Regions from separate parts of the Stenotrophomonas sp. YJH_SMC_32 genome, predicted to be linked through region 2. Evidence: riboswitches for the same ligand, from Rfam matches in the RefSeq annotation. Region 2 holds a riboswitch; the other holds the start of a gene.
What was found. A riboswitch is a leader RNA that binds a small molecule or an ion and turns the genes downstream of it on or off. The one in region 2 is predicted to bind glycine.
Positions count from the first base shown of each region.

Region 1: another riboswitch for glycine. It lies ahead of AC5P7S_RS01765 (trimeric intracellular cation channel family protein); the one in region 2 lies ahead of gcvP (aminomethyl-transferring glycine dehydrogenase).

Region 1 is NZ_JCAFTE010000001.1:381,605-397,137, reverse strand. Features, by position in the region: gene sppA (signal peptide peptidase SppA) at 1-1,153, opposite strand, end outside; gene AC5P7S_RS01820 (MATE family efflux transporter) at 1,269-2,633, opposite strand; gene AC5P7S_RS01815 (DUF3106 domain-containing protein) at 2,840-3,421, opposite strand; gene AC5P7S_RS01810 (hypothetical protein) at 3,414-4,418, opposite strand; gene AC5P7S_RS01805 (primosomal protein N') at 4,831-7,008, shown strand; gene AC5P7S_RS01800 (glutathione S-transferase family protein) at 7,106-7,726, opposite strand; gene AC5P7S_RS01795 (NYN domain-containing protein) at 7,838-8,617, opposite strand; gene AC5P7S_RS01790 (NAD(P)/FAD-dependent oxidoreductase) at 8,741-10,021, shown strand; gene imm9 (Imm9 family immunity protein) at 10,202-10,678, opposite strand; gene AC5P7S_RS01780 (hypothetical protein) at 10,930-11,385, opposite strand; gene AC5P7S_RS01775 (nuclear transport factor 2 family protein) at 11,389-11,820, opposite strand; gene AC5P7S_RS01770 (GIY-YIG nuclease family protein) at 11,892-12,158, opposite strand; glycine riboswitch at 12,199-12,288, shown strand; glycine riboswitch at 12,302-12,405, shown strand; gene AC5P7S_RS01765 (trimeric intracellular cation channel family protein) at 12,490-13,107, shown strand; gene AC5P7S_RS01760 (3-deoxy-7-phosphoheptulonate synthase) at 13,356-14,429, opposite strand; gene AC5P7S_RS01755 (hypothetical protein) at 14,725-14,982, opposite strand; gene AC5P7S_RS01750 (DUF6616 family protein) at 15,073-15,411, opposite strand; gene AC5P7S_RS01745 (DNA alkylation repair protein) at 15,459-15,533, opposite strand, start outside.
Region 2 is NZ_JCAFTE010000008.1:71,038-86,570, reverse strand. Features, by position in the region: gene AC5P7S_RS12080 (alpha/beta fold hydrolase) at 153-893, shown strand; gene AC5P7S_RS12075 (hypothetical protein) at 903-1,307, opposite strand; partial or broken gene AC5P7S_RS12070 (catalase) at 1,330-3,363, opposite strand; gene AC5P7S_RS12065 (helix-turn-helix transcriptional regulator) at 3,522-4,244, shown strand; gene AC5P7S_RS12060 (amino acid permease) at 4,327-5,694, shown strand; gene AC5P7S_RS12055 (VOC family protein) at 5,881-6,291, shown strand; gene gcvP (aminomethyl-transferring glycine dehydrogenase) at 6,384-9,251, opposite strand; glycine riboswitch at 9,314-9,416, opposite strand; gene AC5P7S_RS12045 (multidrug effflux MFS transporter) at 9,716-10,942, shown strand; gene AC5P7S_RS12040 (siderophore-interacting protein) at 11,087-11,983, shown strand; gene AC5P7S_RS12035 (hypothetical protein) at 12,052-12,444, shown strand; gene AC5P7S_RS12030 (M2 family metallopeptidase) at 12,559-14,523, opposite strand; gene AC5P7S_RS12025 (phosphoethanolamine transferase) at 15,205-15,533, opposite strand, start outside.

The DNA of each region.
Region 1 (15,533 bases), on a different contig from region 2:
GCACCACGGCCTTCACGTTGTCGTCGTCGCGCGCGGCGCGCAACAGCGCTGAGGTCGACTCGCCGCCGATGCGGCCGGCCGGCAGGTCGCCACCGCTGATCTCGCCGGCAGCCACCACCACGGCCACCTGCGGACGCGAGTCCACCGGGTTGCGACGGGCGTCGAGCAGGGCCAGATAGCGGCCGAAGTCGACGTTGCGGAAACCACCGTCGGCATCTTCGTCGGCCACGCCGCGCTCGATCATCAGATCCTCGAATTCCTCCCGGGTCTTCAGCGCGGTCACCAGCTTCTGCTGCAGGGCGAACTTGGCCAGGTCACCACCGGCGGCGGCGATGCCTTCCGGCAGCGTGTCGATGCCGGCAGCCAGCTGCGCCGGATCCAGGCGGCGCGCCTTGGCGATGTCGCCCAGATAGCGCTGCCACACATCGTTCATCCAGAACAGGTCGGCTTCCTTGGAGGCCGGCGACGCGGCGTCGAGCACGTACGGTTCGGCCGCGGACTTGTACTCGCCCACCTTGAACAGGTGCACGTCCACGCCCAGCTTGTCCTGCAGGCCGGTGCGGAAGTACTGGCGGTAGCGGCCGAGGCCTTCGAGCACGACCGAACCCATCGGGTCCAGGTAGACCTCGTCGGCCTGCGCGGCCAGCAGGTACTGCGACTGGCCCATGCTCTCGCTGTAGGCCACCAGCTGCTTGCCGGAGGCACGCAGATCCTGCAGCGCGGCGGCCACTTCGCGCAGCGAAGCGAAGCCGGACGGCTGCAGCTTGTCCAGCTCCAGCACCACGCGCTCGATCTTCTTGTCGTCCTTGGCCGACTCGATCACCCGCAGCAGATCGCGCAGCTGGATCTCTTCGGCACCGTTGTCACCCACCGCCTTGGCCAGTGCGCGGCTGACCGGATCGGCACTGAACTGCTCGACCAGGCGGCCCTCCGGCGCGATCACCAGGGTGGTGCGGTCCTGCAGTGACTTGCTGGCACCGGCGCCCATGCCGGCGGCGATGACGAACATCACCAGCAGCAGGAACAGCAGGCCGAAGAACACCAGGTTGAGAATCAACCGGCGGGTGAAGTTCATGACGTCCCACAGCCCGATGAAGAAACTGGCGACGGGGTTGCGACGCGCCGGGGGCAGCGGGGGCACGGGTTGATTCATGGAACGCTCCGGATGGCTTCTTGCCGTGGTACCAGCATAGCCGGTGCCGCGTGATGCGGCATCGGACACAAGTCAGGGGATCGCCCGCCATGGGTCGGCATGGCGGGCAGAAAGATCAGGACAGCGCGGACTGCCCGATGCGCTGGCTGCTGCGGCGCAGGCGCCAGCCCATCAGGATGGCAGCGGCGGTCAGGCCGACGATCAGGCCGATCCACATGCCCTGCGGGCCCATGCCCAGCCCCAGGCCGAGTCCGGCGCCGAGCGGCATGCCCAGGCCCCAGTACGCGAACATGGCGATGAACATCGGCACGCGGGTGTCCTTGAGGCCGCGCAGCGCACCCGCCGACAGCACCTGGATGCCGTCCGGGAACTGGAAGGTGGCCGCGTACAGCAGCAGGGTCGAGGCCAGGCCGGCCACTGCCAGGTCGTTGGTGTACACACCGACGATGGCATCGTGGCCGAACAGCAGCACCGCCGCTGACAACGTCTGCGTGCCCATGATGATCGCGTAACCGGCCCACGCCGCACGCCGCACGCCGAAGCCGTCACCACGGCCGACCGCATGGCCGACGCGCACGGTGGTGGCCTCGGCCACGCCCATCGGGATCATGAAGCACAGCTGCGCGACGTTGATCGCGATCTGGTGTGCCGCCGCTTCATTGGCGCCCAGGCGGCCGATCAGCAAGGCGGTGACGATGAACAGGCCACCTTCCATCAACACGGTGATGCCGATCGGCAGGCCGGTGCGCAGCAGCTCCCAGATCGCCTTCCAGCGCGGTCCCTCGAAGTGCGAGAACAGCTGCAGATGGGCGAAGCGCTTGGTCCGCCACAGATACAGGGCGAATGCGGTTGCCTGCAGCCACATCATCACCGCCGAAGCGATGCCCAGGCCCTCGGCCCCCAACTCCGGGAAGCCGAGCTTGCCATTGGCCAGCACGTAGCCCATCGGTGCCAGCACCAGCAGGCCACCGAAGCCGAGCAGCATGGTCGGCAGCGTCCAGTGCATGCCCTCGCTGAGATAACGCATGCAGAAGTACAGGGTCAGCGCCGGGCCACCCCAGCGCACTGCATGCAGGAACGCGGTCGCCCCCGGCACGATGTCCGGCGCGATGCCGAAGGCCGGCAGCAGCGGCGGCACCACGGTGAGGAAGGTGAACATGATCAGCCCCAGCCCCAGCGCCAGCCACAGTGCCTGGCGGAACAGCGGGCCGATCTCGCGCTCGCGGCCGGCGCCATGCAGCTGCGACACCGAGGCGGTGAGCGAGATCAGGGTGCCGATCGGAATCAGCATCGGCAGCCACAACAGCGCCGTACCGATGGTGACTGCGGCAAGGGTCGCCGTAGCGTGGTGGCCGGCAATCACGTTGTCGACGAAGGAGATCAGACCGGTGGACACATGGCCCAGCACGAGCGGCAGGGCGAGCAGACCGGTGGCGCCGACTTCCTTGCTGAAGCGCGGCGTGGAGGTTGCAGTAGACATAAGGTGCTTGACGCGAACTGCGGTTGCGCGCGAAGGGCACAGGCACCGGGTTGCGGGCGCCCATCTTACGCGGGCGGCGCCTGCATTCCCATGACATGGCGTGAATGCTGGGTTTCAACCGCCCCAAGCAAAAAGGGGACGGAGGGGATTAAGTCGCATTCGGCACTGACTGGCCTGATACGACTTAATCCCCTCCGTCCCCTTTTCTACTGGCCGGCCTGGCGCTTTAGCCAGCTGTCGCGCTCGGCGGCGGGCACGGCGAGGAAGGCGCTGCGTACCGTGTCGCGTTCCTGCGGCGGCGTGCGCTGCGCGACCAGGGCCAGCTGGGCCAGCTGCGCCGGGTTGAGCTGGCGCAGCACGGCCAGCGCGGTCTCGCGTTGCTCCGGTGGCACGAATCCGAACAGTCCGTGCAGCTTGGGGAATTCCAGGCCCAGCTGCGGGCCCAGCCGCCATCCGTCGCGGAACGCCTGATCCTGCGCCTGGAATTGCTGCCGCATGCGCTGCTGTTGATCGGCCGGCAGCGAATTGAAGCGCGCAGCCGCCTGACGGATGCGCTCGCGCTCTGCTTCCGGCAATGCGCGCCAGGCGGCGTAGTCGGCACGGCGCTGTCGCTGCTGCTGCGCATCCAGCTGGACGAATTCGGCAGGTGCTGTTGCAGCGGCCGACGCCGGCGTGGCCGGCGAACTGCCCGGAACCGGTGGCGGCAACGGCACGCTCAACGGCTGCGGTGCGGCGGACAGCGACAGCGGCAGGGCCAGCAGCAGGCTGGCGAGCACGTACTTATTCATCGGCGGCAGCCGTTTCCAGCGTGGCACTGGCCGGCTCCGGCCGGCTCGGCTTGGCTTGCGATTCATCCACCGGCAGCGGGCCGCCCGCGGCAGTCCACGCGTACAGGTCGGCATCGGCGACCAGCGGGTAGTCGCGATCTGCCAGCATCGCTGCGTCATCATTGGCTTGCGCCTGGCCCGCGTCCGGTGTGGCGTCCACCTTGCTCGGTGGCAGGGCCTCCACGGTCACCGGACCGGCTTCGCCCACCACGCCCTCCGGCAAGGGTGCATCGCTGCCGAACGAATGTCCCTGCAGGTGGCGCCACCCCAGCGCGGCGGCCAGCAGTACCGCCACCGTCACCAGCAGGATCAGCGGACCGCGCCAGCGCGGCCTGGCATTCGCGCGGCGGCGCTTGCCGTTGGCGGCCGCACGCTCGTCCCGCTGCGGTGCGCGCCAGCTGGAGGCCGGTGCTTCATTGTGGGTGGTGGGTGCGGCCGGCTGCTGCAGTTGCTGCAGGCGTGCGGCCGGCAGGTCACGGACACGGGTCTGTACCTGCTCGGCCAACTGGCGCCAGGCCACGGCATCGGGCCGGCCCTGGGCATCACGCGGGCAGGCATCGGCCAGCAGGTGCTGGTAACCGGCCTCGTCCTGGTCGAGCACGCGCATGGCGATGCCCTCGTCCAGGCTGCCGCCCACCCGCAGCAGCAGCGCCAGTCGTGGAAGTGGCGGCATCGCGCCCAACGCGGCCAACGACGGCGCCCACTGCCCGCCCGCCGGCTCGCGCAGCGCCTGGCGCTGGCCCAGCAGGGTCCAGAAGCGGGTCGGCCATTGCGCCATCGGCAGGTCGCTGGCGACCGCTGCAAACGCGCGCATCACTGCCACCAGGGTCTGCTCGGCACGCGCGGCATCGCCGCACTGCAGTTCAGCCACCACCAGGGCGCGGCGTTCGACGCCACGCAGGAACGCCGACAGCGCGCCGGCCGCGGTCGAGGAAACAGGGGCGGGCACAGCCGTCATCGGTCACTCCAAAGGTCTGCCGGCATGATAGCGGCAGCCCATCGGCACCCGTAGGACTTGCGCCCACAGGCACTTCGTGCTGCAGGTTGTGCACAGCACCACGCTCCCCGCGCGGGAAATTGCGGCATGCAGCTGAATTCACTCTGTTTCAGCAATGTTTCACACTCAAGTTGTTGATTTTGAATGCCTTTTAAGTGTGGCGATTTTTTGACCAACCCAAGCGTGAGCTCGTCGCCATCGGCCTCCTGGGTTGCCGTCGACCGGTAACGCACAACGTTATCCACAGAACATGTGGATAAGCCTGAATCTCCAATGGACACCGATATTTAGGTGACATTTATGATTCAACGGCCGTGCCCGGGCACGTCTGCCCCCTGCCATTCGCGCGCGCATGGCCCGTTACACTGGCCCGATGCTTTCGCCCATTCCGACCCTGCAGGTCGCCCTGCCCGTCCCCCTGCCCCGCCTGTTCGACTACCTGTCGCCGGAGGGCGATGGCCCCACGGCCGCGGTCGGCTGCCGCCTGAAGGTGCCGTTCGGCAACCGCGAGCTGGTCGGCGTGGTGGCCGGCCACGGCCAGACCGACGACGGCCAGGGACTGCGCCAGGCGCTGGCCTGGTGCGACCGGCAGCCGCTGCTGCAGGGCGAACTCTGGCAGAGCCTGCAGTGGCTGGCGCGCTACACCCATGCGCCACTGGGCGAGGTGCTGAGCACCGCCCTGCCCGGCCCGCTGCGCCATGGCGAGGCCCTGCCCGACACCCACCACTGGGGTTGGCAGCTGACCACCGAAGGCCACGCCCAGCGCGAAAAGCTGCGCGCCGGAAGCCGTCCGCGGCAGCTGGCCGAGCTGCTGGCAGGAGCGATCGTGGATGAGGACGTGCTCGGCGAACGCATGGCCGACTGGCGCACCGCTGCACGCAGCCTGACCAAGCGCGAGCTGGCCGAGCGCGTGGCGATGACGGTGGCACCGCAGCATGCGCAGCCGCTGCCCGGCCCCACGCTCAACCCGGACCAGGCCGGGGCGGTGGCTGCGATCAACGCTGCCGACGGCTTCCAGCCGTTCCTGCTGGACGGCGTGACCGGCAGCGGCAAGACAGAGGTCTACCTGCAGGCGATCATCCATTGCCTGGCGCAGGGCAGGCAGGCGCTGGTGCTGGTACCGGAAATCGGCCTGACCCCGCAGACCCTGGCACGTTTCCGCGGCCGCCTGGGCATCGCCGTGCACGCCTTGCATTCGGGGTTGAACGACAACGAGCGCGCGCGCGTCTGGGCGGCCGCCTCCCGAGGCGAAGCGCGGGTCATCGTCGGCACCCGCTCGGCGGTTTTCACGCCATTGCCGCAGGCCGGCCTGCTGATCGTCGACGAGGAACACGACGGCAGCTACAAGCAGCAGGACGGCATCCGTTACCACGCGCGCGATTTCGCTCTGGTGCGCGCCAAGGCGCTGGGCATTCCGGTGCTGCTCGGCAGTGCCACCCCTTCGCTGGAAACGCTGCACAACGCCTACGCCGGGCGCTACACGCACCTGCGCCTGAAGCAGCGCGCCGGCGATGCGCGGCCACCGCGCGTGCGCATCCTCGATGTACGCAAGCGGCCGCTGCACGATGGCCTCTCGGCCGATGTGCTGGCCGGCATCGGCGAGCACCTGCAGCGTGGCCAGCAGGTGCTGGTGTTCAAGAACCGCCGTGGCTACGCACCGGTGCTGCTGTGCCACGACTGCGGGTGGACCGCGCCTTGCCAGCGCTGCGATGCGCCGATGACCGTGCATGGCGGCGGCCGACGCCTGCAGTGCCACCACTGTGGCGCGCGCCAACCGGCGCCGTTGGCATGCCCGGCCTGCGGCAGCCTGGCGCTGCAGCCGCAGGGCATCGGCACCGAACGCCTGGAAGAACACCTCACCGCCGCCTTCGCCGATTTCCCGGTGGTGCGCATCGACCGTGGCACCACCTCACGCCGCGATGCGCTGGAGCAGCAGCTGGCGAAACTGGGCGACCAGCCCGGCATCCTGGTCGGCACGCAGATCCTGGCCAAGGGCCACGACCTGCCGAAGCTGACCCTGGTGGTGGTGGTCGGCATCGACGAAGGCCTGTTCTCCGCCGACTTCCGCGCCAGCGAGAAGCTGGCGCAGCAGCTGATCCAGGTGGCCGGTCGTGCAGGACGTGCGCGTGACCCCGGCGAGGTCTGGCTGCAGACCCATCACCCGGGTCACCCGCTGCTGGAAACCCTGGTGAGCGGTGGCTACCACCCGTTCGCGCAGGCCGAGTTGAACCAGCGGCAAGCCGCAGGGTTCCCCCCGTTCGCGCACCTGGCGCTGATGCGCGCCGAAGCGCAGCAGGTCGAGCACGCCAATGCGTTCCTGCTGGCTGCGCGGCAGTTGCTGGGCGAGCAGAACGTGGTGGAGGCGTACGGCCCGATGCCGGCGCCGATGCCGCGGCGCGCGGGCTACCAGCGCACACAGCTGCTGCTGTCGGCGCCGCAGCGGCCACCCTTGCATGGCGTGCTCGCGCAGCTGGTTCCGCAGCTGTATGCGCTGCCGGAAGCACGCAAGGTGCGCTGGTCGCTGGATGTGGATCCAACGGACCTGTATTGAGGGGTCAGAGCCCACCCGTCGGGTGGGATCCGACCCCGATGCCCAGGGGGTCGGATCCCTTTTCGCAGAAAAGGGCTCTGACCCCGGACGCCTTCGCTTACGTCAGCGGCGACATCACGCCGCGCTGGTAGGCCGGGCGCTCACGCAGCCGCGCATACCAGTCAGCCAGATGCGGCAGCTCCGGTCGCTGGATCGGCAGCTCGTACCAGGCGTAGACCAGCGAGCCCAGCGGGATGTCGCCCATCGCGAACTTCTCGCCCGACAGCCACGGCTGCCTGGCCAGGGTAGCGTCGGCCATCGCCAGGTAGTCACCGGCGCGCACGATGGCGGCATTGATCCGCGCTTCATCGCGGTCGGCCGGCGCGGTGCGCATGATGCCCCAGACCAGGTCGCTGTACAGCGGCGCCATCCGCGACGTGCTCCAGTCCATCCACTTCTCGGCCTGGGCGCGTTCCATCGGGTCCTCAGCGTACAGGGTGCCCAGTGCGTAGCGGGCGCTCAGGTAGCGCACGATGGCGTTCGATTCCCACAGCGGCAAGCCGTGGTCTTCGATCACCGGCACCAGGCCGTTGGGATTCATCGCCTGGTACTGCGGCGTCTGCGTACCACCATGGCTGCCACCGACTTCGATGGATTCGTACGGCAGGCCGATTTCCTCGGCGCACCACAGTACCTTGCGGACGTTGCTGGAATTGCGGCGGCCCCAGATCTTCAACATGCGGGTTTTCCTTGCTGGCAATGCGAGCGGCAACGATACGCCTGATCGGGCGGAGATGTCCGTGCCGGATGCGGGATCTGGCATCCGGGCATTGCCGGCCAGCGGCAGGCACTACCTGTTCTTTTTTGGCAGCGCGCGCACGTAGGACGACTTGCCATCCTTCTTCAGTTCGAACAGACCGATCGCCGCCAGCAGATCGCTGAGCTTGCCGTAGCCATAGTTGCGCGGATCGAACGAGGCCTGGTTGCCGATCTGGCTGCCGACCGGTCCGAGGTGCGACCAGCCATCCTCACCCTCGGCCGCGGACACCGCACGGCGCAGCATCTTCACCAGCCGGGTGTCACTGCGCATTTCCGCACCGCTCTTGCGCGGACGCGCATCGTCGTTGGTCACCGGCTCGTTCGAGGCCTGCTCGCTGGACGCCTGTTCGGCATCCGGCACGCTGGCATGGGTCTGGCCCAGTGCCTCCAGGTAGGTGAACTTCGAGCACGCATTGACGAATGGCTCGGGCGTCTTCTTCTCACCGAAGCCATATACCTTCACGCCATCGGTCAGAAGGCGCATCACCATCGGGGTGAAGTCCGCATCGCTGGAGACGATGGCGAAGCCATCAAGGTTGCGCGCGTACAGCAGGTCCATGGCATCGATCACCATCGCCATGTCCGAAGCGTTCTTGCCCTTGCTGTAGGCGAACTGCTGGATCGGGCGGATCGCATACTCATGCAGCACCGCTTCCCACCCCTTCAGTCGCGGGCTCTTCCAGTTGCCGTAGGCACGGCGCACGTTGGCCACGCCGTAGCGGGCGACTTCCGCCAGGACCTCGTCGATCTTCGAGGCCGGCGCATTGTCGGCGTCGATCAACAGGGCGATGCGCTTTTCCGGTTCGCTCATGGGCTCCTCACGGGCCGTTGCCTGAACCCGAGTATCGCCGATCCGGGCAGGCGCTGACGTGACAGGTGGCCGCCGTGCGAAGATGCCAGGCGCTTCCCCCGATGCCCCCACTGGAGTGAGTCGATGAGTCGCGAGCGCGTTCCCCACCTGGTCGTTGTCGGCGGCGGTTTTGCCGGTCTCTGGGCCACCCGTGCCCTGGCCCGCGAGCGCATACGCATCACCCTGGTCGATCGCCGCAACCATCACCTGTTCCAGCCGCTGCTGTACCAGGTGGCCACCGCCGGCCTGTCCGCGCCGGATATCGCCGCACCGCTGCGCCACATCCTCGGCCACCAGCGCAATGTGGAAGTCCGCCTCGGCGAAGTGGTGGCCATCGACAAGCGGGCGCGGCAGATCCGCATGGCCGATGGCAGCACGCTGGATTACGACAGCCTGCTGCTGGCCACCGGCGCCACCCACGCCTACTTCGGCAACGATCAATGGGCCGATGATGCGCCCGGCCTGAAGACGCTGGACGATGCCATCGCGCTGCGCCGCAAGCTGCTGCTGGCGTTCGAACGCGCCGAGGCCGAACCGGACCCGGCGAAGAAGGCGGCGTGGCTGAGTTTCGCCATCGTCGGTGGTGGTCCGACCGGCGTCGAACTGGCCGGCACCCTGGCCGAGATCGCGCGCCACACGCTGCGCAACGAATTCCGCCACATCGACCCGGCCAGCGCCAGGGTGCGGCTGGTCGAGGCTGGGCCGCGCGTGCTGTCCTCGTTCCCGGATGCGCTTTCGCTGAAGGCGCGCCGCCAACTGGAAAAGCTGGGCGTGGAAGTGCTGACCGGTACCCCGGTAAGCGACATCGACAGCCAGGGCTTCAAGCTCGGCGAACAGTTCGTACCGGCGCGCACCGTGGTCTGGGCCGCCGGCGTGGCCGCTTCACCGCTGGCGCGCACGCTGGACGTGCCACTGGACCGCGCCGGACGCGTGCCGGTGCAACCGGACCTTACCCTGCCCGGTCACCCGGAGCTGTTCGTGGCCGGCGACCTGGCCGCACTGAGCCAGGCCGACGGCAAGCCGGTACCCGGGGTGGCACCGGCCGCCAAGCAGATGGGCAAATACGTGGCCGAGGTGATCCGCGCGCGCCTGCACGGCAAGCCCGAGCCCGGCCCGTTCAAGTACGCCGACTACGGCAACCTGGCCACCATCGGCCGCATGGCCGCGATCGTGCACCTGGGCCGGCTGCAGCTTTCCGGCGTGCTGGCCTGGTGGTTCTGGCTGGCCGCGCACGTGTTCTTCCTGATCGGCTTCCGCAACCGCATCGTGGTGCTGCTGAACTGGGCGGTCGCGTATTGGAGCTACCAGCGCAGTGCGCGAATCATCTTCGGTGATGACCGCGACGACCGGCGGCCGAAGCGGTAGGGCTGCATGCAACGGGGGGTCGGATCCTTTTCCGCAGGAAAGGGCTCTGACCCCTTGCAGTAGATCCACGCCATGCGTGGATGAGTACCCGCACATCCCCCATCTTCATCCATGCGTCAGCTTCCTGCATTTTTGAGAAGCCGTAGTCAGGAATGGTTGCTGTGCTTCCCGCCGCTCTCGTCAAGCAACGTATCGAATCACTTTCCCGTTGCACTTGAAGCCCAAATCAAATGCCATGTCGATAGCACGCTCAGCGCTACCCACGAAGTACTCCTGCAGCCCTGCGTAGTCTGCAAACTGCGGATTGATGACGTGGGACTTCGCTTCATTCACGGGATGGAAGAAGCCTAGTCCATACATGGCATGGTCGGGCAGGCCGTACCCCACGACCTTGATGCTGGGAACCGGAATCGAAATACTGACCAAGAACTCCATGTCGGAGGGGTATCGCCTCGTGCGTTTGAAAACTCCAATGGAATCGGTGTTCCGGATGACGACGAACATCTGCAATCGCCAACCTCCCAGATCCGCAACGTTCACCTGATCGATCTTCGTCTGCAGGTAGCAGTCCAACATACGGTTAATTTCAAAGATATCGAGCGTTCTGCTGACACCCGGAGATTCGCTCGAAACAATGCATCTGATCTGCTTTCTCATGAGTGTGCTGTCTGTCTGATGGCATCAGCCTTCCGCAATTCAACTTTCGTGGCAACTATTCCACCCACTGTGCCTGGCCACAGACCGGGATGAAATCAAGCCGGGCGTCTGGGATAAGGTGATTTTTCGCGGTCGCGACTTCCAGACAAGTTGCTCAGCGGCAAACGAGAGGTTTCGTGCTACGAATTCACTTTAGTGCCGTATACGACACAGCGTAGCGGAGAGTAGGACCATTCGCACACCGCGTGGCTCTACTTCCTCATCGGGCCACCGGGCACCCGCCGTTTCGACCAGGTCCGGCAGAAGTCCTCCTTCCTCGCGGTGTCGGCAATCTGCGCAGTACTCCAATGCCGGGTGATCCAGATCGTCAATGCGGTACTGCTGAGATGCCAGCGCGGCATGCCGCGCTGTGGTTGCCGCCACAGGTGGCGTCGGGCAATCCAGAAGGCCTCCCGCTCCACTTCCGGCACCTTCTTCTTCATCACGTCCTTGTCGAAGAACTGCGCGGCGAAACGCCAGGGATTCATCGGCTGGTATCCCGCGCGTGGTTCACTGCTGCACGCTGCCACACCACTGGGCGCGCGTTCGGCCGGCGTCGGCCGACCGCCTGCCAATGCCAGCCCGAGCAGGTACAGCAGGCCAGGCAGCAGCGCGATGCCGGCGACCAGCACGACGACGGAGATCCATGCTTTGCCGGCGGCACGCATCGCTCACTGTGCCTTCGGCTTTGGATACCACAACGCGTTGACGATGACCCAGCGCTGGTCGAAGCGCCCCATGTGGAAGTAATCGACGAACCACGGGGTCTCCAGCCGCACCGAGGCCGCGTTGCCGGTCACGTCCAGCACCGTGCAGCGACGATCCCATTGATCCTTCGGGGTCTTCAACGCGCCCTGCTTCGTCAGCGAGACCAGTTCTTCCTTCGACATCCGGCGCAGGCCCAGGCGTTCGTCGGGTGTATCGCCGAGCACAGCGCGCTTGGCCAGGTCCGGATGCAGGGAGCGGGCGACGCGCTGCGGGTCGGCCTCCAGCTGGCCATCGACGTAGTCGTGGCAGGTGGCTTCGATGGCCGCGATGGTGGCCGGGTCGGGGGCAGGGCTCGTTGCTGCGGAAAGAGCGAACAGCAGGGCGATCGTGGACATCCGGGTCTCCAGCTCTGGGCGCGGGGCGATCATCGCATGGGCCGGGTAGCCCATCCACGCGTGGCGTGGATCTACAGGACCGGCGCCTGCAGCCAGGCCAGCTTGCGTTCGCGGGGCTGCTGCTTGAGTTGCCACTCGGCGCGTGAGGCGGCGGCCCGGTCCGGGTATTCGCGCACGGCCAGCACTCGCAGCGGTGGCCGGGCCCGGGTGTAGCGCGCGCCCTTGCCGGCCTGGTGGGCGGCGAAACGCGCATCCACGTCGGTGCTGATGCCGGCGTAATAGCTGCCATCGCGGCATTCGAGCAGGTACAGGAACCAGGGGCGGAGGGACGGGGCCATGCCCGGATTATGCCGTGCTGCACTGCAGCGGATATACTGGCGGCCGAATGCAGGAGAGAGGCGCCGCGCTGGCGCCCGCCGAAGGCGCAGGCTCCCATGATCGCTCAGGCCGGTGGGCTGGAATCCCACCAACCATGCATTCGACTCGCCGAGCTGGAGAGAGGTCACCGGGCACGCCCGGGACGATCCGCCGAAGGGGCACGCGGCCCATGCCGCTGAACTCTCAGGCAAAAGGACAGCGGGAGCGGCACCGGTCATCGTCATCCCGTCATTGCGCAGGCAGTGGTGGCAGTTGCGCATGGCCGGCCCCACCGCGCCCGGAGCCTGTTCCATGCTGCTGTCCATCATCTACCTGGTTGCCATTTCCGCCGAAGCCATGACCGGCGCACTGTCTGCCGGCCGCCGCCGCATGGACCTGTTCGGTGTGGTCATGATCGCCTGTGTCACTGCCCTCGGTGGTGGATCACTGCGCGACATCCTGCTCGGCCACTATCCGCTGGGCTGGGTGAAGCATCCCGAGTACCTGGGGTTCACCGTATGCGCGGCGCTGATCGCCACCTGGGTGGCGCGCTGGATGCACCACTTCCGGCGCACCTTCCTGGTGCTCGATGGCCTGGGTCTGATCGCCTTCACCCTGATCGGCTGCTCGATCGCGCGCGAGGCCGGCCATGCGATGCCGATCGTGCTGATCGCCGGCATGCTGACCGGCGCGTTCGGCGGCGTGCTGCGCGACATCCTCTGCAACGAGGTGCCGCTGATCTTCCAGAAGGAGCTGTACGCGATCATCGCGCTGCTGACCGGCGCGGCGTATCTGTTGCTGCTGCACTGGGGCGTGGCCGACGCCACCGCGATCCTGTGCTGCCTGGGCGGCGGCTTCGCGCTGCGCCTGCTGGCGATCCACTATCGCTGGGAAATGCCGAAGTTCGTGTACCACGACGAAGTGCATTGAGCCTCTTCGTAGCGTCGAGCCATGCTCGACTGCGCTTTGCAGGAAGCCAACGCGCGTCGCGCGCACGTCGAGCATGGCTCGACGCTACAAATATCGGCATCACCACCCCGGCGATGTACCTGGCGCTGTCGCTCATGCGCAGCGCCAGGCGCATCGCCGGTGCAGATGGGCCGGTCTCCAACTCCGGCCGGCCCTGATCGCGGCCGCACCCCCGCAGGCGCTGGCCGCCATCCACACACGTGCCGCACTCAGGCGGCTTGGGACACCTTCACGTCGCGACGGGCGCGCACGGCCGCAGCCAGTCGCTCCAGCACCGTCACGGTGGTGTCCCAGTCGATGCAGCCATCGGTGATGCTCTGCCCGTAGACCAGCGGCTGGCCTTCCACCAGTTCCTGGCGGCCACCAACCAGATGGCTCTCGATCATCACGCCCACGATGCGCTGTTCGCCGTCTTCCAACTGAACGACGATGTCGTCGATCACCTTCGGCTGGTTCTCGGGGTTCTTCAGGCTGTTGGCATGGCTGGCATCGATCATCAGTCGCGCCGGCAGCTTGGCCTTGGCCAGCACCTGGCAGGCCTCAGCCACGCTGCCAGCGTCGTAGTTCGGTTGCTTGCCACCGCGCAGGATCACATGGCAATCCGGGTTGCCGGTGGTCGACACGATGGCAGTGCCCCCCTGCTTGGTGACCGACAGGAAATGATGCGGGTTGGATGCCGCACCCACCGCGTCGGCGGCGATCTTCACGTTGCCATCGGTGCCATTCTTGAAGCCGACGGGGCACGACAGCCCCGAAGCCAGCTCGCGATGCACCTGGCTTTCGGTGGTGCGTGCGCCGATCGCGCCCCATGCCACCAGGTCGGCGATGTACTGCGGCGAGATCACATCGAGGAATTCAACACCGGCCGGCAGGCCGAGCTTGTTGATGTCGCGCAGGAGGCCACGGGCGATGCGCAGGCCCTTGTCGATCCTGAAGCTGCCGTCCAGGTCCGGGTCGTTGATCAGGCCCTTCCAGCCCACCGTGGTGCGCGGCTTCTCGAAGTACACGCGCATGACGATTTCCAACTCGCCAGCCAGCGCGTCGCGCAGCGGCTTCAGGCGCTGGGCGTACTCGATGGCGGCGTTGGGGTCATGGATCGAGCACGGGCCCACCACCACCGCCAGGCGGTCGTCACGGCCGTGCAGGATCTGGTGCAGGGCCGCGCGCGAGGCGCTGACGGTGTCGGAAGCTTCATCGTCACAGGGCAGCATCGCCAGCAGCTGGGCTGGCGGTGTCAGCGGTTCGATGGTGCGGATACGCAGGTCGTCGGTGTGCGGGGGCATTGCAGGAGATCTCCGGAACGTTGGGGGTCCCCAGCGTGGCGGCATGAAAAAAGCCGCCAGGTTCGCTGGCGGCTTTCGGGAATGCGTCTGAAGCTTTCTTCAGGGTGAGCGCAGTCCTTCCTCCGCCAGTGGCTTCGGAAAGTAATACCAGTAAAAGCGGGTAGCGGCTGCGTTCATGGGATCTATTGATAGCACAGCTTTTGCGCAGTGCAAAATGTTTCATCCGCAACTGGGGGCGCGGTTCAGTGATGCGCCTGACTGCGCAGTGCAGGCGGTGGCCGCTGTGCAACGTCGCTCATCTGCCATGCACTTCCACGTCCAGCAGCAGGCCTTCGTGGATGTCGGCCCAGCGCTCCAGCACGCGGTCCAGCTCCTGCCGGGCCTCGTCCAGCTGCTCGGGATTGAGCAGGGAACGGGTTGTGTAGAGATCGGACACCAGCCGGCGCAGTACCGCTTCCGGGATGGCCACCGAGGGCCCTTCCATCTGCGGCAGCTGCAGAGCCGGCGTATCGCCCTGCGGGCCGTACAGCGTTACCTGGAGCGTGCTCTGCATGATCAACTTCCCTGCGGATGGACATGGGCAATGTCCTGTTTACCGCGTCCGGGTGACAGGCGCATGTGCCATGCGCGTCCGGAGGCGCTGCTACAAGGCGGCCAGGTCGGCAAGGTGCTGCCCCATCCCATCGTCTGCGCCGACGGCATTGGTGGTGGCGAAGTACTGATGCCAACCGGTGGCGGCAATGCCTTCCAGCAGGGCGTCGGCGTCTTCCCGGCTCGCGCACCTCCATACAGCGTAGAACTGCTCGCTGCCACCGTGCGCTGCGCCCCCCGCGACACGACCCATCGCCACCGGTGCGATGCGAACCGGATCGAACTGCTGCATGCCTGCGCCGATGCGGGTGAAGAAGGCGGCGCGTTGGTCAGGCGGGAGAGCGGTCCAGGCCGGGGTGGCGGTGTAGAGCTCGATGAGGGTGTAGGACATGGAAGGTCTTCCTTGAGGTTGATGAGATTGCCGGCGGGCAGCCGGTACTACCGCAACGAGCGCAGGGCGCGTTTGCGGATGTAGGCATTGGCATCGCCAGGGTGCTGCTGTTGCCACCGCGC
Region 2 (15,533 bases):
GGTCCATCGCATCAACGGCTCTCCCAGGTAGCCGCGTCCCGCGGCAGAGCGGGTAGTATTGCCCAACATTGGCCGGCAAAGCAGCAGGACAGCCGGAGCAGGGGTTCCGTTGCCTGCCGATGTGGGTGATGCTTGCCGGCAAAGGAGGTGGCATGGGAATCGGGAGCGAGGAAACGCCGATCTGTATCCCTGCATCGGCCGCGCCGCAGCACGTGCTGATGCTGCCCGGTCTGGATGGCTCCAGCAGGCTGTCGCCCCCGTTCCTGTCGGCACTCCAGGCTTACGGTCTGACAACGCAGGCGATCACGCTGCCCGCGCAGGGACCGCAGGATCACGCCACGCTTGCCCAACGGCTGTGGTCGCAGCTGCCCAGTCGTCCCTTCATCCTGCTCGCCGAGTCTTTCTCGGGCCCGTTGGCTGTTGAACTGGCCACGCGGCATCCCACCGGGCTGCGCGGACTGGTGCTTGCAGCGACCTTTGCGCGTCGGCCGGTGCCACTGCCGGCAGCCAGCGCAGCCCTGCTGTCGCCGGCCTGGCCGCTGCCTCCCGTGGCATTGCTGGCGCGCCTGTTGCTGGGGCCGTGGTACACCCGCGGGCACACGTCGATGCTGCGCGAAGCGTTGGCCAGGACTCCGACGAGCACGTTGCGGCAACGCGCCGCAGCGACCCTGCGGGTCGACGTGCGTGCATTGCTGCCAGCAATCCAGGTGCCGACGCTGTGCCTGCACGCGTGCCACGACCGCCTGCTGTGGCCGCCCAGCGTGGCCGAGCTGCAGGCCCTGTTGCCCGATGCCCGCCATGTGTCGTTGGAGGGGCCACATCTGCTGCTGCAGGCGCGTGCCGACGCAGCTGCAGCCGAAGTGGCCGCGTGGATGAGGACGTTGCCGCGTTGAACGATGCGCTCAGCTGCGGGCGCGGGTACGTGCCGCTTTCCTGGCCGCCACCTTGCGCACGGTCTTCTTCGCCGCACGGGTCTTGGCCGCCTTCTTCGCTGCAGCACTGCGCGAGGCGGCTGTACCGGCCTTCTTGACCGCTGTCTTCTTTGCGGCCTTCTTGGTGGCGGTCTTACGAGCCGGTGCCTTCTTTGCCGCCGCCTTCTTCGCAGGCGCCTTCTTGCTCGCCGCCTTCTTCGTGCCCTTGCGTGCGCTGCCGCTACGTTTGCCGCCACCGTCCTGCTTGTTCACGGTGGCCCAGGCGATGCGCTCGGCGGTGCCTTCACTCGCGCCGCGCTCGCGCTCGCTGTCCTCGATGTGCTCGGCCTGGCGCTTCTGTTTCTCGGTATATGCGGATTTGTCACCACGGGGCATGACGGATCTCCTGTCGTAGTAGTCAGGCCAGCAGGCGCAGCTTCGGTTCACGCGCCCATTGGCGGGTGGCGGCCGCCGCCAGGAAGGCCTTGGCGTCTTCCGCTTCGACGATGCCGGCATCGTTGCCGACCCGCGCCGCCTTCAGCAGCGTCTGGCCGCCTGCGTCGCTGGCGATGGCCTTCAGGTGCGCCCACGCCTGGCTGACGAATTCGACGGCTGCACTCTCTTTCGACAAGGCCTTCGCGGCTTCCGGGCTGAGCACCACGGCCACCGCATCGAACACAGCCGATGGCGTGCCCGCCAGTTGCCCATCCGCCGCCTGCATCGCCCCATCGCTCAGCGTGGCGCCTCCCACTTTTGGTGCCACCAGCTTCACCTCCGCACCTGCCTTCCGAGCGGCCTTGCTCAGGCTGGCGATCACGCGGGCATCGGAGCCCTCATCGAACAGGACGCCGATGCAGCGACCCTGCAGGATGGGCTTGTTGCGCCCGATCACGCGCACCTCGGGAGCGGGGGGCATGTCCCGCACCGGGGTAGCAGTCGGCGCCGCGTCGGGCAGTGCAGGCAACGCCAGACCATCGGCCACGCGCCGGGCCAGCGATTCGTCGATGTTGCGCAGGTGGCTGACGGTGCGCACCCGCACCTTCAGCGTTTCCACCTTGGACAACTCGAATACCAGCGCCGATGCCAGGTGCGCCTGCTCCGGCTTTTCAAGGCTGCGGAAGAACATCCGGGCCTGGCTGTAGTGGTCGGCGAAACTCTCCGCACGCGTGCGGCCCTTGCGGCCATCGTCGGCGCTGGCGTGGCTGCGGAAACCTGCGGGCGTCTCGCGCGGCGAGTCCTCCTGCAGCGAGCTGGGATCATAGGCGACGCGGCCCTTGGGCACCTGCATCTGCATGTGGCCGTCGCGCTGGTGATTGGCGAACGGGCACTTCGGGGCATTCACCGGGATCTGGTGGAAGTTCGGGCCGCCAAGCCGCAGCAGCTGGGTGTCCAGGTAGGAGAACAGGCGGCCCTGCAGCAGCGGATCGTTGCTGAAATCGATGCCCGGCGGCACGTTGGCCGGGCAGAACGCCACCTGTTCGGTCTCGGCGAAGAAGTTGTCGGGCCAGCGGTCCAGCACCATGCGCCCGATCACCTGCAGCGGTACCAGCGATTCAGGGATGATCTTGGTCGGATCCAGGTGATCGAACGGAAATGCCTCGGCGTCCTCTTCCGTGAACAGCTGTACCGCCAGTTCCCACTCGGGGAAATCACCGCGCTGGATGGCCTCGAACAGGTCGCGGCGATGGAAGTCATTGTCAGCCGATTGCAGTTTCAACGCTTCGTCCCAGACTGTTGACTGGATGCCCAGCTTGGGTCGCCAGTGGAATTTGACGAAGGTCGACTCGCCCGCCTCGTCCAGCAGGCGGAAGCTGTGCACACCGAAGCCCTCGATCATCCGCAGTGAACGCGGGATGGCGCGGTCGCTCATCGCCCACATGATCATGTGCATCGACTCGGGCATCAGCGAAATGAAGTCCCAGAAGGTGTCATGGGCCGAGGCGGCCTGCGGGAACGCACGGTCTGGTTCCATCTTCACCGCATGCACCAGGTCCGGGAATTTCATGGCGTCCTGGATGAAGAAGACCGGGATGTTGTTGCCGACCAGATCCCAGTTGCCCTCCTTGGTATAGAACTTGACCGCGAAGCCGCGCACGTCGCGGGGGGTATCCACCGAGCCCGCGCCGCCGGCTACCGTCGAGAAACGGGTGAACACGGGCGTCTTGACGCCTACCTCGGTCAGGATACGCGCCCGGGTGTGGGCGGCCAGAGACCGGGTCAACTCGAAGTAGCCATGTGCCGCGCTGCCACGTGCGTGCACGATGCGCTCGGGAATGCGTTCGTGATCGAAGTGGGTGATCTTCTCGCGAAGGATGAAGTCTTCCAGCAGCGTGGGCCCTCGAGTTCCCTGCCGCAGGGAGTTCTGGTTGTCTGCCACCGGGATGCCCTGATCGGTGGTCATCGCCGGGTGGCTGCCGCCGGCGCGCGGGTGCAGTTCATCGCCATTGCCGCGGTGGTGGTTTTCGGTTGCGCGCTTGCCGGTCGGCTTGCTGGCGGCCATGGGGGGCTCCGGATCATCAAGGGAACCACGACACTGGAACCGAGCCCGTTAAACCCAGGTCCGGCAAAGGTGAACGTACGGGCAAAAGCAGGCTCGGGTATGCTTGCCCCATGCGAGTCGAGCCTGCCGACATCGAAGCCCTGTTCGACGCCATCCCGGACGTGCTGTTCTTCATCAAGGACCGCCAGGGGCGGTACACCCACGTCAACCAGACCATGCTGCGACGGCTGGGCCTGCGCGCGCGCAAGGACGTGATCGGGCGCACGGCGGCCGAGATCTACCCGACCGGCCTCAGCGCGGACTATGTCGACCAGGACGCCCGCGTGCTGTCCGGCGAGGTGATCGAGAACCTGATGGAGCTGCACCTGTTCGCCAACCGCGAACCGGGCTGGTGCCTGACCTGCAAGCGACCGCTGCTGGTCGATGGCGCCATCGAGGGCCTGATCGGCATTTCCCGCGACCTGGGCCAGAAGGATAGCCTGGGCGCCCAGTACGAGCAGCTGCGGCTGGCCCTGGCCCACCTCAACGCGCACTACGCCGAGAACGTGCGCATGCAGACCCTGCTGGACATCACCGGCTTCTCGCTGTCCAAGCTGGAACGCAGTTTCCGCAAGGTGTTCCAGATGACCCCGCAGCAGGTGCTGACCCGGCTGCGGATCCAGATGGCCATGCACCTGTTGCATGGCGACGACAGCATTGCCTGCATCGGGCAGGCCTGCGGTTTCAGCGACCAGAGTGCCTTCACCCGCAAGTTCAAGGCTGAAACCGGTTTCTCGCCGCGCGCCTATCGCGCCCGTATCGGCGGCAACGTCGGCGAGCCCGCACTGGCCTGAGCCGCCTGCTGCGCTGTGCCTATCCCCGTGGGCACGGGACAGGGTAAGGTGTCGCCCCTGTAGCCCGCCGCCAGCCCCGCCGATGCCCAACTCGATTCCGACCGCTTCGCCGTCCCGCCTCGGACATTCGCTCAAGCCCCGCCAGCTGATCATGATGGGCCTGGGCAGCGCCATCGGCGCCGGCCTGTTCCTCGGCTCGGGCGTGGGTGTGCAGGCGGCCGGCCCGGCGGTTCTGGTCTCGTATCTGGTCGCCGGCGCGCTGGTGATCATCGTGATGAACGCACTGGGCGAGATGGCGGCGGCCAAACCGACCAGCGGCGCGTTCTCGGTGTACGCCGCCGATGCCATGGGCGCCACCGCTGGCGCCACGGTCGGCTGGTTGTGGTGGGTGCAGCTGGTGATCGTGATCGCCGCCGAGGCGGTGGGTGCGGCCGGGTTGCTTGCCACGGTCTGGCCGGTGGTGCCGGTGCCGATGGCTGCGTTGGCCTTCATGCTGTTCTTCACTGCGATCAACCTGCTCGGGGTGAAGAACTTCGGCGAGTTCGAATTCTGGTTCGCCATCCTGAAAGTGGCGGCGATCCTGGCCTTCATTGCCATCGGCGTGGCACTGCTGATGGGCTGGCTGCCGCAGGTCACCTCACCTGGCCTGAGCAACTTCACCGAACACGGTGGTTTCGCACCGAAGGGCCTGGCCGGGATCGGTGCGGCGCTGCTGGTTGTCGTTTTTGCCTTCGGTGGCACCGAAATCGTTGCCGTTGCGGCGGCCGAAACCGAAGATCCCGAACGCAGCATCGCCCGTGCCATCCGTACCGTGGCCTGGCGCATCCTGGTGTTCTACATCGGCTCGCTGAGCGTGATCATCGCCGTGGTGCCCTGGACCAGCGAAGCACTGAAGTCACCCTTTGCCGCCGTGCTGGACATCGCGCGCATTCCGGGCGCCGGCACTGCGATCACCCTGATCGCGGTGATCGCGCTGCTGTCGGCACTCAATGCCAACCTCTACGGCGCCTCGCGCATGATGTATTCGCTGGCGCAGCGCCGCGAGGCGCCGGCGGTGCTGGGCTGGACCGATCCGCGCCAGGTGCCGGTCATCGCCGTGCTGGCCAGCGTGCTGTTCGGTTTCGCTGCGACGGTGATGGAACTGCTGTTCCCGGACCGGGTGCTGCCGGTACTGCTCAACATCGTCGGTTCCACCTGCCTGCTGGTGTGGACGTTGTCGCTGGTTTCGCAGCTGGTACTGCGCCGCCGCGCCGATCGCCTGGGTACCCGCCTGCCGTTCCGCATGGCCGGTTTCCCGTGGCTGACCTGCTGCGCGCTGGCGATCCTGGCGTTGATCTTCGGCCTGCTGCTGAGTGAGTCGCACACCCGCCTGCAGTTCCTGTCGATGGTGGCGTTGACCGCCACGATTGCCGCCGGCAGCGCCATCGCACGGCGCATGCGCCAGGCGTGACTGCCGCTGTAGAACCGGCCCCACGGTCGGTTGCGGTCGCCGAATGTTCTGTAGAGCCGACCCTACGGTCGGCTGCTGTTCGCGTGGCCGCCAGCCGAGCGCGGGCTCGGCTCTACAGCAGGCATACATCCGCCGTGCCATCCTGATCGCGTGGGCCGCCAGCGGCCCGTCGACCAGGAGTACCGCATGCTGCGCAGCCGTCCCTTCCTGATGTTCACCGGCCAGGCCGAGGCCGCCCTGGCCCTGTACGCCGAAGCCTTCGCCGATTTCCGCCTGCTGGCCCTGCAACGCCACCCCGAGGGGGCCGGCGCCGGCGTGCCCGGCCAGGTCCGCCAGGCGATCTTCCTGCTCGGTGGCACGCATTACCTGTGCTTTGACAGCCTGGATGTGCACGACTTCACCTTCAGCCCGTCGATCTCGCTGTTCGTCGAGTGCTCCGGTGCCGAGCAGTTCGAGCGTGCGGCACGCGTGCTGGGCGAGGGCGGCCATTGGTTGATGCCGGTGGGTGATTACGACTTCAGCAACCGCTATGGCTGGGTGCAGGACCGCTTCGGCGTATCGTGGCAGTTGAGCCTGGGACAGATGCCGGACCCGTGATCGGGTAATTGTGGGTGTGGACCTTGGTTCACACGCCCTCATGAAAACGGCCCGCTTGCGCGGGCCGTTTTCTTTATCGATGCAGTGAGGAATCAAGCCTCGACTTCATCATCCTTGTAGGCATCGACCGGGATGCAGGCGCACATCACGTTCTTGTCACCGTACACGTTGTCGACGCGTGCCACCGGCGGCCAGTACTTGCTCTGCTTCAGGCTGGCCAGCGGGAAGGCGGCCAGTTCGCGCGGATAGGCGTGGGTCCACTCGCTGGCGGTCACCGCGGTGGCGGTGTGCGGGGCGTTCTTCAGCGGGTTGTCCTCGCGGTCCAGGCGACCGTCTTCGATCGCGCTGATTTCCTCTCGGATCTGGATCATCGCGTTGATGAAACGGTCCAGCTCGTGCAGCGACTCGCTCTCGGTTGGCTCGACCATCAGCGTGCCGGCCACCGGGAAGCTCAGGGTCGGGGCGTGGAAGCCGAAGTCGATCAGGCGCTTGGCGACGTCCTCGGCACCGATGCCGCTGGTCTTCTCCAGCGGGCGCACGTCCAGGATGCACTCGTGCGCCACCAGGCCGTTACGGCCGGTATACAGGGTCTTGAAGTGCGGAGCCAGGCGCTTGGCAATGTAGTTGGCGTTGAGCTGCGCGACCTGGGTGGCCTTGCGCAGGCCTTCGCGGCCCATCATCGCGATGTACATCCAGCTGATCGGCAGGATCGAAGCACTGCCGAAGCTGGCCGCGCTGACCATGCCGACCGGGCCGCTGTCACCCAGCTTGCCCGGCAGGAACGGGGCCAGGTGCTCCTTGACCGCGCACGGGCCCACGCCCGGGCCACCACCGCCGTGCGGGATGCAGAAGGTCTTGTGCAGGTTCAGGTGCGAAACGTCCGAACCCCACTTGCCCGGCTTGGCCACGCCGACCAGGGCGTTCATGTTGGCGCCGTCGGTGTACACCTGGCCGCCGTGCTTGTGGATGATCTCGCAGATCTCGACCACCTCTTCCTCGAACACGCCGTGCGTGGACGGGTAGGTCATCATGATCGCGGCCAGGCGGTCGCTGTACTTCTCGGCGTTGAGGCGGATGTCCTCGACGTCGACGTTGCCGTTGGCATCGGTCTTGGTCACCACGACCTTCATGCCGCACATCTGCGCCGAGGCCGGGTTGGTGCCGTGCGCCGAGTCCGGGATCAGGCAGATGTCGCGGTGGCCTTCGCCGCGCGAGCGGTGGTAGGCACGGATCGCCAGCAGGCCGGCGTACTCGCCCTGCGCGCCGGAGTTCGGCTGCAGGCTGACCGCGTCGTAGCCGGTGCATTCGACCAGCATCGCTTCCAGCGTGTCGATCAGTTCCTTGTAGCCCAGCGCCTGGTCGGCCGGCACCAGCGGGTGGATCTGCGAGAACTCCGGCCAGGTCACCGGGATCATCTCGGCGGTGGCGTTGAGCTTCATGGTGCACGAGCCCAGCGGGATCATCGTGCGGTCCATCGCCAGGTCCTTGTCGGCCAGCGAACGCAGGTAGCGCAGCAGTTCGTGCTCGCTGTGGTGGGTGTTGAACACCGGGTGGGTCAGGAACGCGGACTGGCGCAGCAGGCCCGCCGGCAGCGCGTCGGCGGTGCTGGCGTCCAGCGCCTCGACGTCAGCCTGCGCGCCGAACACGGCGGCCAGCGCGACCACGTCGGCGCGGGTGGCGGTCTCGTCCAGGCTGATGCCGACCGAGTCGCTGTCGATCGCGCGAAGGTTGTAGCCGGCGGCGCGTGCCTTGGCGTGGATCTCATCGGCATGCACGCCGGTGATGTGCAGGGTGTCGAAGAAGTCGCCACCGACCTGCACGCCGGCGTTGCGCAGTGCCGCAGCCAGGATCGAGGCCAGGCGGTGGGTGCGCCGGGCGATGCGGGTCAGGCCTTCCGGACCATGGTAGACCGCATACATCGAGGCCATCACCGCCAGCAGCACCTGTGCGGTACAGATGTTGGAGGTGGCCTTCTCGCGGCGGATGTGCTGCTCGCGGGTCTGCAGGGTCAGGCGGTAGGCCGGGTTGCCCTGGGCATCGACCGAAACGCCGATCAGGCGGCCCGGCATCGAGCGCTTGTAGGCGTCACGGCAGGCCATGAACGCGGCGTGCGGGCCGCCGAAGCCGAACGGCACGCCGAAACGCTGGCTGTTGCCGACCACGATGTCCGCGCCCCATTCGCCCGGTGCGGCCAGCAGGGTCAGCGCCAGCAGGTCGGTGGCCACGGCCACCAGGCCGCCGCGTGCGTGCACGGCCTCGACCAGCGCCTTGTAGTCGCCGACCTGGCCGAAGGTGTCCGGGTACTGCAGCAGCAGGCCGAAGGCTTCCGCTTCCAGTGCTTCGGCCGGGGTGCCGACGCGCAGCACGATACCCATCGGTTCAGCGCGGGTACGCAGCAGTTCCAGGGTCTGCGGGTGCACGGCGTCGTGCACGAAGAAGGTGTCCGACTTCGACTTGGCCGAACGCTTGGCCAGGGTCATCGCTTCAGCGGCGGCAGTGGCTTCGTCCAGCAGCGAGGCGTTGGCGATCTCCATGCCGGTCAGGTCGGCGCACAGGGTCTGGAAGTTGATCAGCGCTTCCATGCGGCCCTGCGAGATCTCGGCCTGGTACGGGGTGTAGGCGGTGTACCAGGCCGGGTTTTCCAGGATGTTGCGCAGGATCACGTTCGGGGTGTGGGTACCGTAGTAGCCTTGGCCGATGAAGCTGCGCAGCACGGTGTTCTTGTCGGCGATCGCGCGGATCTTCGCCAGTGCCTGCACTTCGGTCATCGACTCCGGCAGCGCCAGCGGCGCCGGCGACTTGATCTTGGCCGGCACGATGGCATCGGTCATCGCATCCAGCGACGCGTGGCCGACGACGTCGAGCATCTGCGCGATCTCGGCATCGTTGGGGCCGATGTGGCGCTCGACGAACGCATTGTGGTGCTCGAGCTCACGCAGGGAAGGGGTGTTCTGGGACATGGCGAAGGATCCGTCAGGAAAGGGCACACGCACGGGCACAAGCCGCCGGTCGGCGGTCTGCGGGGCGCCCCTCTGTCCTTTTGCCTGAGAGTTTGGAAGCGCGGAAAACCGCGGCTTCGTGCCCCTTCGGCGCCGGATCGAACCGGTCTCTCCAGAGTTCTGTTACGGGTGGTATCGGGCCTGAGCGATTACGGGCGTTGCGCCTTCGGCAGCGGTGTTCCGCTTCTCCCACCGTGTTGCCCGCCGATTATAGCCCGTTGCGGGCCCGCTGGCCGTCTACGGGCCTGGCCGCTGCGCCTGAATGGCCGATGGCCCGGACGTGCGTTTTGTGCATCGCTGCATGGCATCAGGCGCAATCCCCACCTATGATGGCCAGATACCTGAATTCATCTGGCGCCCTCCCTGCAGACGGGGACCGGCGCCCGCCGTGCGTGCCACGCATGGCCCTGCCGGACGCCCTTCCCATGACCGCCGCTGTTGCTCCCTCCACCCGCCGCATGGCCCTGCTGCTTGCCGGCCTGGCCATGTTCGGCCCGTTCTCGATCGACACCATCTTCCCGGCCTTCCCGCAGCTGGCCCGGCGCCTGGCGGTGGACGAGGTGGCGGTGCAGCAGACCATCAGCGTGTACCTGCTGTTCTACGGCCTGATGAGCCTGGCGCACGGCCCGCTGTCCGACGCCTGGGGCCGCAAGCGGGTGATCCTCGGTGGACTGGTGGTGTTCGTCGGCGCCTCGGTGGGCTGCGCACTGTCCACCGACCTGACCACACTGCTGGCCTTCCGCGCCCTGCAGGGCCTGTCGGCGGGTGTCGGCATGATCGTCGGCCGCGCGGTGATCCGCGACCTGTACCACGGCCATGACGCGCAGCGGCTGATGAGCCAGGTGTCCATGCTGTTCGGCATCGCCCCGGCCATCGCGCCGATCATCGGTGGCTGGATCCTGCTCAGTGGCGCGGGATGGCCGCTGATCTTCTGGTTCCTGGTGGTGTTCGGGCTGGTCCTGCTGGCGGCCACTGCACGCTACCTTCCCGAGACCCATCCGGTCGAAGCGCGCGTGCCGTTGTCACCGCGCGCGTTGATGCGTGATTACGTGCGCATCGGTTTCAATCCACGCTTCCTGCGCCTGGCGCTGGCCGGCAGCATCGGCTTTGGTGGAATCTTCCTGTACATCTCCTCGGCGCCGGTGTTCGTGATGCAGCACCTGCACCTGGGCGAGGGCGGGTTTGCCTGGTTGTTCATCCCGACCATCGGCGGCATGACCACTGGCTCATTCCTGTCCGGGCGCATGGCCGGGCACACCACGCCCACCCGCCAGGTCTCCATTGGTTTCGGCCTGTGCGCATTGTCGGTGCTGTTGAACGTTGGCTACGTGGTGCTGTCGCCACAGTTCGTACTGCCATGGGCGGTACTGCCGATCTTCCTGGGGGGCATGGGCATGGCGCTGATCTTCCCGATCCTGGCGCTGGCGGTACTGGACATGTACCCGCATCAGCGCGGCCTGGCCTCGTCGCTGCAGGCCTTTGTGCAGCTGATGATCAGCACCGTGGTGGCCGGCGTGGTGTCACCACTGCTGAGCGGTAGCCCGCTGCACCTGGCACTGGGCCAGGCGGCGTTCTTCGGCGCCGGTTTCGTGTTCTGGTACTGGGAACACCAGCGCGAGCGTGCGGCGCAGGCAGCCTGCACGGGTCACTGAGCAGCGCGCAGGGGTAGGGCGGGCCACGATGCCCGAAACACTTGCGGCAGAGAACGGCCGGACTAGGCTGGGCACTCCAGCCAGCCGGTGCGTGGATGCACGACAGCCAGCCGATCCGATGTCGTTGCATGAGGTTTCCCCCAAATGGCTGCGCAGCAGACCTACCGCCTGTTCGAGGTGGCGCTGAAGGAGCGCCGCGTTCTTTCCCCTTCCCTGGACCGCATGGTGTTCACCGGCGCCGACGTGGCGCGGATGAAGACCGAAGGCCCGGACCAGCGCATCAAGGTGTTCTTCCCCTTGCCTGGCCAGGACCTGCCGCAGGTGCCCTGCGGCGAGGACTGGTATCCGCGCTACCGGGCGCTGCCGGACGATCAGCGCCCGCCGATGCGCACCTACACCATCCGCCAGCTGCGTGCAGAGCTGGGCGAGGTCGATGTTGATTTCGTGCTGCATGGCGAGACCGGGCCGGCCTCACGCTGGGCCATCCATGCACGCCCCGGCGACCGTGTGGTGTTGCTGGCTCCCGATGCCGACTGCGCCGACAGCAGTGAAGGTTGGGAATGGAAGCCGCCGGCCGGCGTCGGCCAGGTGCTGCTGGTGGCCGATGAAACCGCGTTACCGGCGGTGGCTGGCATTCTTGAGGAACTGGCGGCCATGGTGGATCCGCCGCGTACGCTGGCCTTGCTGGAAGTGGCGCAGGCCGGCGACGCGGTGCCGCTGAAGGCACCGGCTACCGCCGAGCTGGTCTGGCTGCCGCGCGGGCGCGCGGCGTACGGGGCGCCTCTGTTGCAGGCGGTGCAGGCGCGGCTGGCAGCGGCCTCGGGCGTGGTTGCCGGCGATGCGCCGGAGGAGATCGACGTCGATACGCAGATCCTCTGGGAACAGGCCGATGCCAGCGTGGCAGGGCCGCTGTATGCCTGGGTGGCAGGCGAGGCGGGGGCGGTGATGGCGATCCGTCGCCATCTGGTCCGTGACTGCGGGCTGGACCGCCGCGCGATCACCTTCATGGGCTACTGGCGGCACGGCAAAGTGCTGGATTGAGCGGGTGTGAAGCGGCGTGGCGGGTGGGGTGCGCTATCCTTGCGCCCCCCTCGCAGCGGTATTGCACCATGTCCACCAGCTCCAAGACCCGCCGCGACCAGCGCCGTCGCCAGGAAAAGCAGGCCGTCAACAAGGCCGCTGCCCAGGCTTCGCCGGTGGAGCCGCATGCCGAACTGCGCGACGCGCAGCGCACCCTGCTGGCCGGTGTCGTGCGCCGCGACGGCGAATGGGTGCTGGGCATGGACGGCCGTATCGCCGGCCACAGTGACTCTGCCGCACAGGTACTGGCGCTGATCATGCAGGCCGGTGAACTGCACGAGCGCAACGGCACGCCGGTGCGCCTGATGTACTCCGATGCGCTGCGCGACGCCGCGCACGCCGAAGCGAAAGAGAAGGGCCAGACCTTCGAGGAATTCAAGGCGGAACTGGCCGCGGCGATGGCGGCGAAGAAGGACAGCTGATCCGCCGTGGGTAGCGCCGGGCCATGCCCGGCGAGCGCAGCGGTGCGATGAAGAGCCGCCGGGCATGGCCCGGCGCTACATCAGGGGCGGATCCTTGCGGACCCGCCCCTTTTCTCATTTCGCCGCCGGGGCGGCGTTGGCCTGCCAGCCACACATCTGGCCTTCGTTCTGCTGCTTCAGCCACTCGTTGACCGGAGTGAAGTACTCGATCATCGGGCCGGCATCGAGCTTGTCGGTGCCGGTCAGCTCCTTCAGCGTGGCCTGCCACGGCTGGCTGGCACCCTTGCTCAGCATCGCCCAGTATTTCTGGCCGGCTTCCTTGTTGCCGTAGAAGGTGCACTCGTGCAGCGGGCCCTTGTAGCCGGCCGCATCGCACAGGCCCTTGTAGAACTGGAACTGCAGGATGCGGGCCAGGAAGTAGCGGGTGTACGGGGTGTTGCCCGGCACGTGGTACTTCGCGCCCGGATCGAAGAATTCCTCGCCACGGGTGCTGGCCGGGGCCACGCCCTGGTACTTGGCCTTCAGGTCCCACCACGCCTTGTTGTAGTTGTCGGCGGTGATCGAACCATCGAACACGCCCCAGCGCCAGCGGTCGATCATCAGCCCGAACGGCAGGAACGACACGCCCGACAGCGCCATGCGCATCTGGTTGTTGATGACCGCTTCGCGGCTCTCGGTCGGTGCATCGACCAGGCCGATCGAGCTGAGGTACTTGGGCGTCATCGCCAGCACGATGGTGTCGCCGATCGCCTCATGGAAGCCATCGTTGGCACCGCCCTGGAACAGCGGCGGCAGCGGGTTGTAGGCCAGGTCGTAATAGATGTGGCCCAGCTCGTGGTAGATGGTGGTGAAGTTCTCTTCGTTCGGCTTGATGCACATCTTGGTGCGCACATCGCCTTCCATGTTCATGTCCCAGGCGCTGGCGTGGCAGACCACATCGCGGTCGTCGGGCTTGATGAACTGGGTGCGTTCCCAGTACGACTGCGGCAGCGACGGCATGCCCAGCGACACATAGAAGTCCTGTGCGCGTTCAGTCATCTGCTTGGCGGTACGCAGTTCGGCTTCGCGCTGCGCCTTGTACTGGGCCGCTACGTTGGCGTCCTTGCCGGCCTTGGCCAGCGCCGCGCTCAGGTTGGTCTGGTACTGCTTTTCCAGTGCAGCGGTGATGTCCAGGCTGCCGGCACCCGGGTACGGTTCCAGCTGGTCCCACAGGTTCGACCAGTCCTGCTGCCACATGTTGCCCAGCAGGTGCGCGGCGATCAGGCCGTTGCCCACTTCGGCCTTGTCCTTGCCGTAGGTCTTGTCCAGCTTGCCGCGTGCGTAGCAGTGCAGCTGCTCGTACATCGGCTTGACCTGTTCCCAGAGGCGGTCGGTTTCCGGGCCGATCTGTTCGGGCGGCATGTCATAGCCGCTGCGCCACATCTGACCGGCATCGGTAAAGCCCATGCCCTTGGCGCCCTCGTTCACCAGGCCGACGAACTTCTGGTAGTCGCCGCGCATGCTCTTGGTGGTGCTGTGCCAGCCCTGCCAGGCGTCGAGCTGCTTGTCGTAGTCGCGGCTGCGCGCCAGCACCTGTTCCAGCTCGCCCAGCTGGCGGCAGGAGCTCGGATCATTGGCATCGGTGCAGTACTTGCCGGCACCGTAGCTGCCTTCCATGCGGGTGGCGATCTGGGTCAGCTCGGCCAGCTTGGCCGGGTCGCGCGGCGCCGGCATCGACGACATCAGCTTCAGCAGGTGGATCGCGCGCTTGCTGTCCTCGCTCATCGGCTTGCCGTCGAACTTGGCGGCCTGTTCGATCCAGCTGTTGAGCTGGGTGAGCGAACGCTCGTTGGCTTTGGCCGCAATGCGTTCCGAATCACCGTTGATGTAGGTGGAGGACAGCCACTGCGCCGAGGTCATCTCCGGGTAAGCGGCCTTGAATTCGGCATTGATGCGGGCCACGAACTGGTCGGCGGTTTCACCGGCCGGAGCGCTGCTGCTGGCGGTATCGGTGCCTGGGGCAGCTTCCTTCTTGCAGGCGGCCAGGGCCAGCGTGGCGGCGGCGATTGCCGAGGCCAGCAGGAGATGACGGTGTTTCACGGGCGGTCCTTGGGTGGTGAACGACGGCCGAAGGCTAGTGGGCCGTCGCTGCCACCGCAAGTGGCGGAAGTCGGCCGGGCGGCGCCCGGCACCCGCAGAGGCTTTCAAGCAAGGGCAAAGGCCGAAGCAGCAGCAACAGCGTGCATTCCGAAGGATGGCGGGGCGGTGTGGGCTTGCAGGACACGCCGTAAACCCCCCCTCCGGGGGTCCGGCCCAGCCGCTGGCGGCTGTGCGTTCGGGCGCTTGCGAAGCAGTGCTTCGCAAGCAAGGCGCCCTCACCCAAGGGGGCTCGATGGCGCCGTCCATGGCGCCAACGGTCCTGCAAGCCCACACCGCCCCACGTCTGACAGATCGTGGCGGCTGTTGGTAGGTGTCGACCTTGGTCAACACATCTGTCAGGTATCGACAATCAGAATGGGGTCAGATCCGTTTTCCTCCGGAAAACGGATCTGACCCCAAGGTCATTCCATCAGATCGCGAAAAACTGTCGAAGGCGGGGTGGGTCCGGTTGCGGGGGCGTGAGCCGCATGGATGCGGCGACCGAGCTTACATGGACGTACTTGCAGCGTCCCCCGCAACCGGACCCACCCCGCCACCCCTCAGGAAACCCGCTTCTGCTGTTGCTTCGGCCGTTGCCGTTGCCCCTGCGGGTGCAGGGCTGCAAGCCCCGCCAAACCACCCTCAAACTTCGCAGTTGGCGAACACGTCGCGATCGCGCTCGTACAGCGCCGTCTTCACCTGCATCAGGCCCAGCACCGACGGGAACAGGTTGTCGTGGTCGGTATACGCCGCCGAACGCTTGCGCACGCACTGCAGATCCAACCCACGGCTGCTGGCGAAGCCCGGCGAGAACCACATCGTCATCGGTACGCGGGTCTGCTCGGCCGGTGCGATCGCATACGGCACGCCATGCAGGAACAGGCCCTTCTCGCCCAGCGATTCACCATGGTCGGACAGGTAGATCATCGCCGTGTCGTAATCCTGCATGCCCTGCAGGGTACCAATGGTCT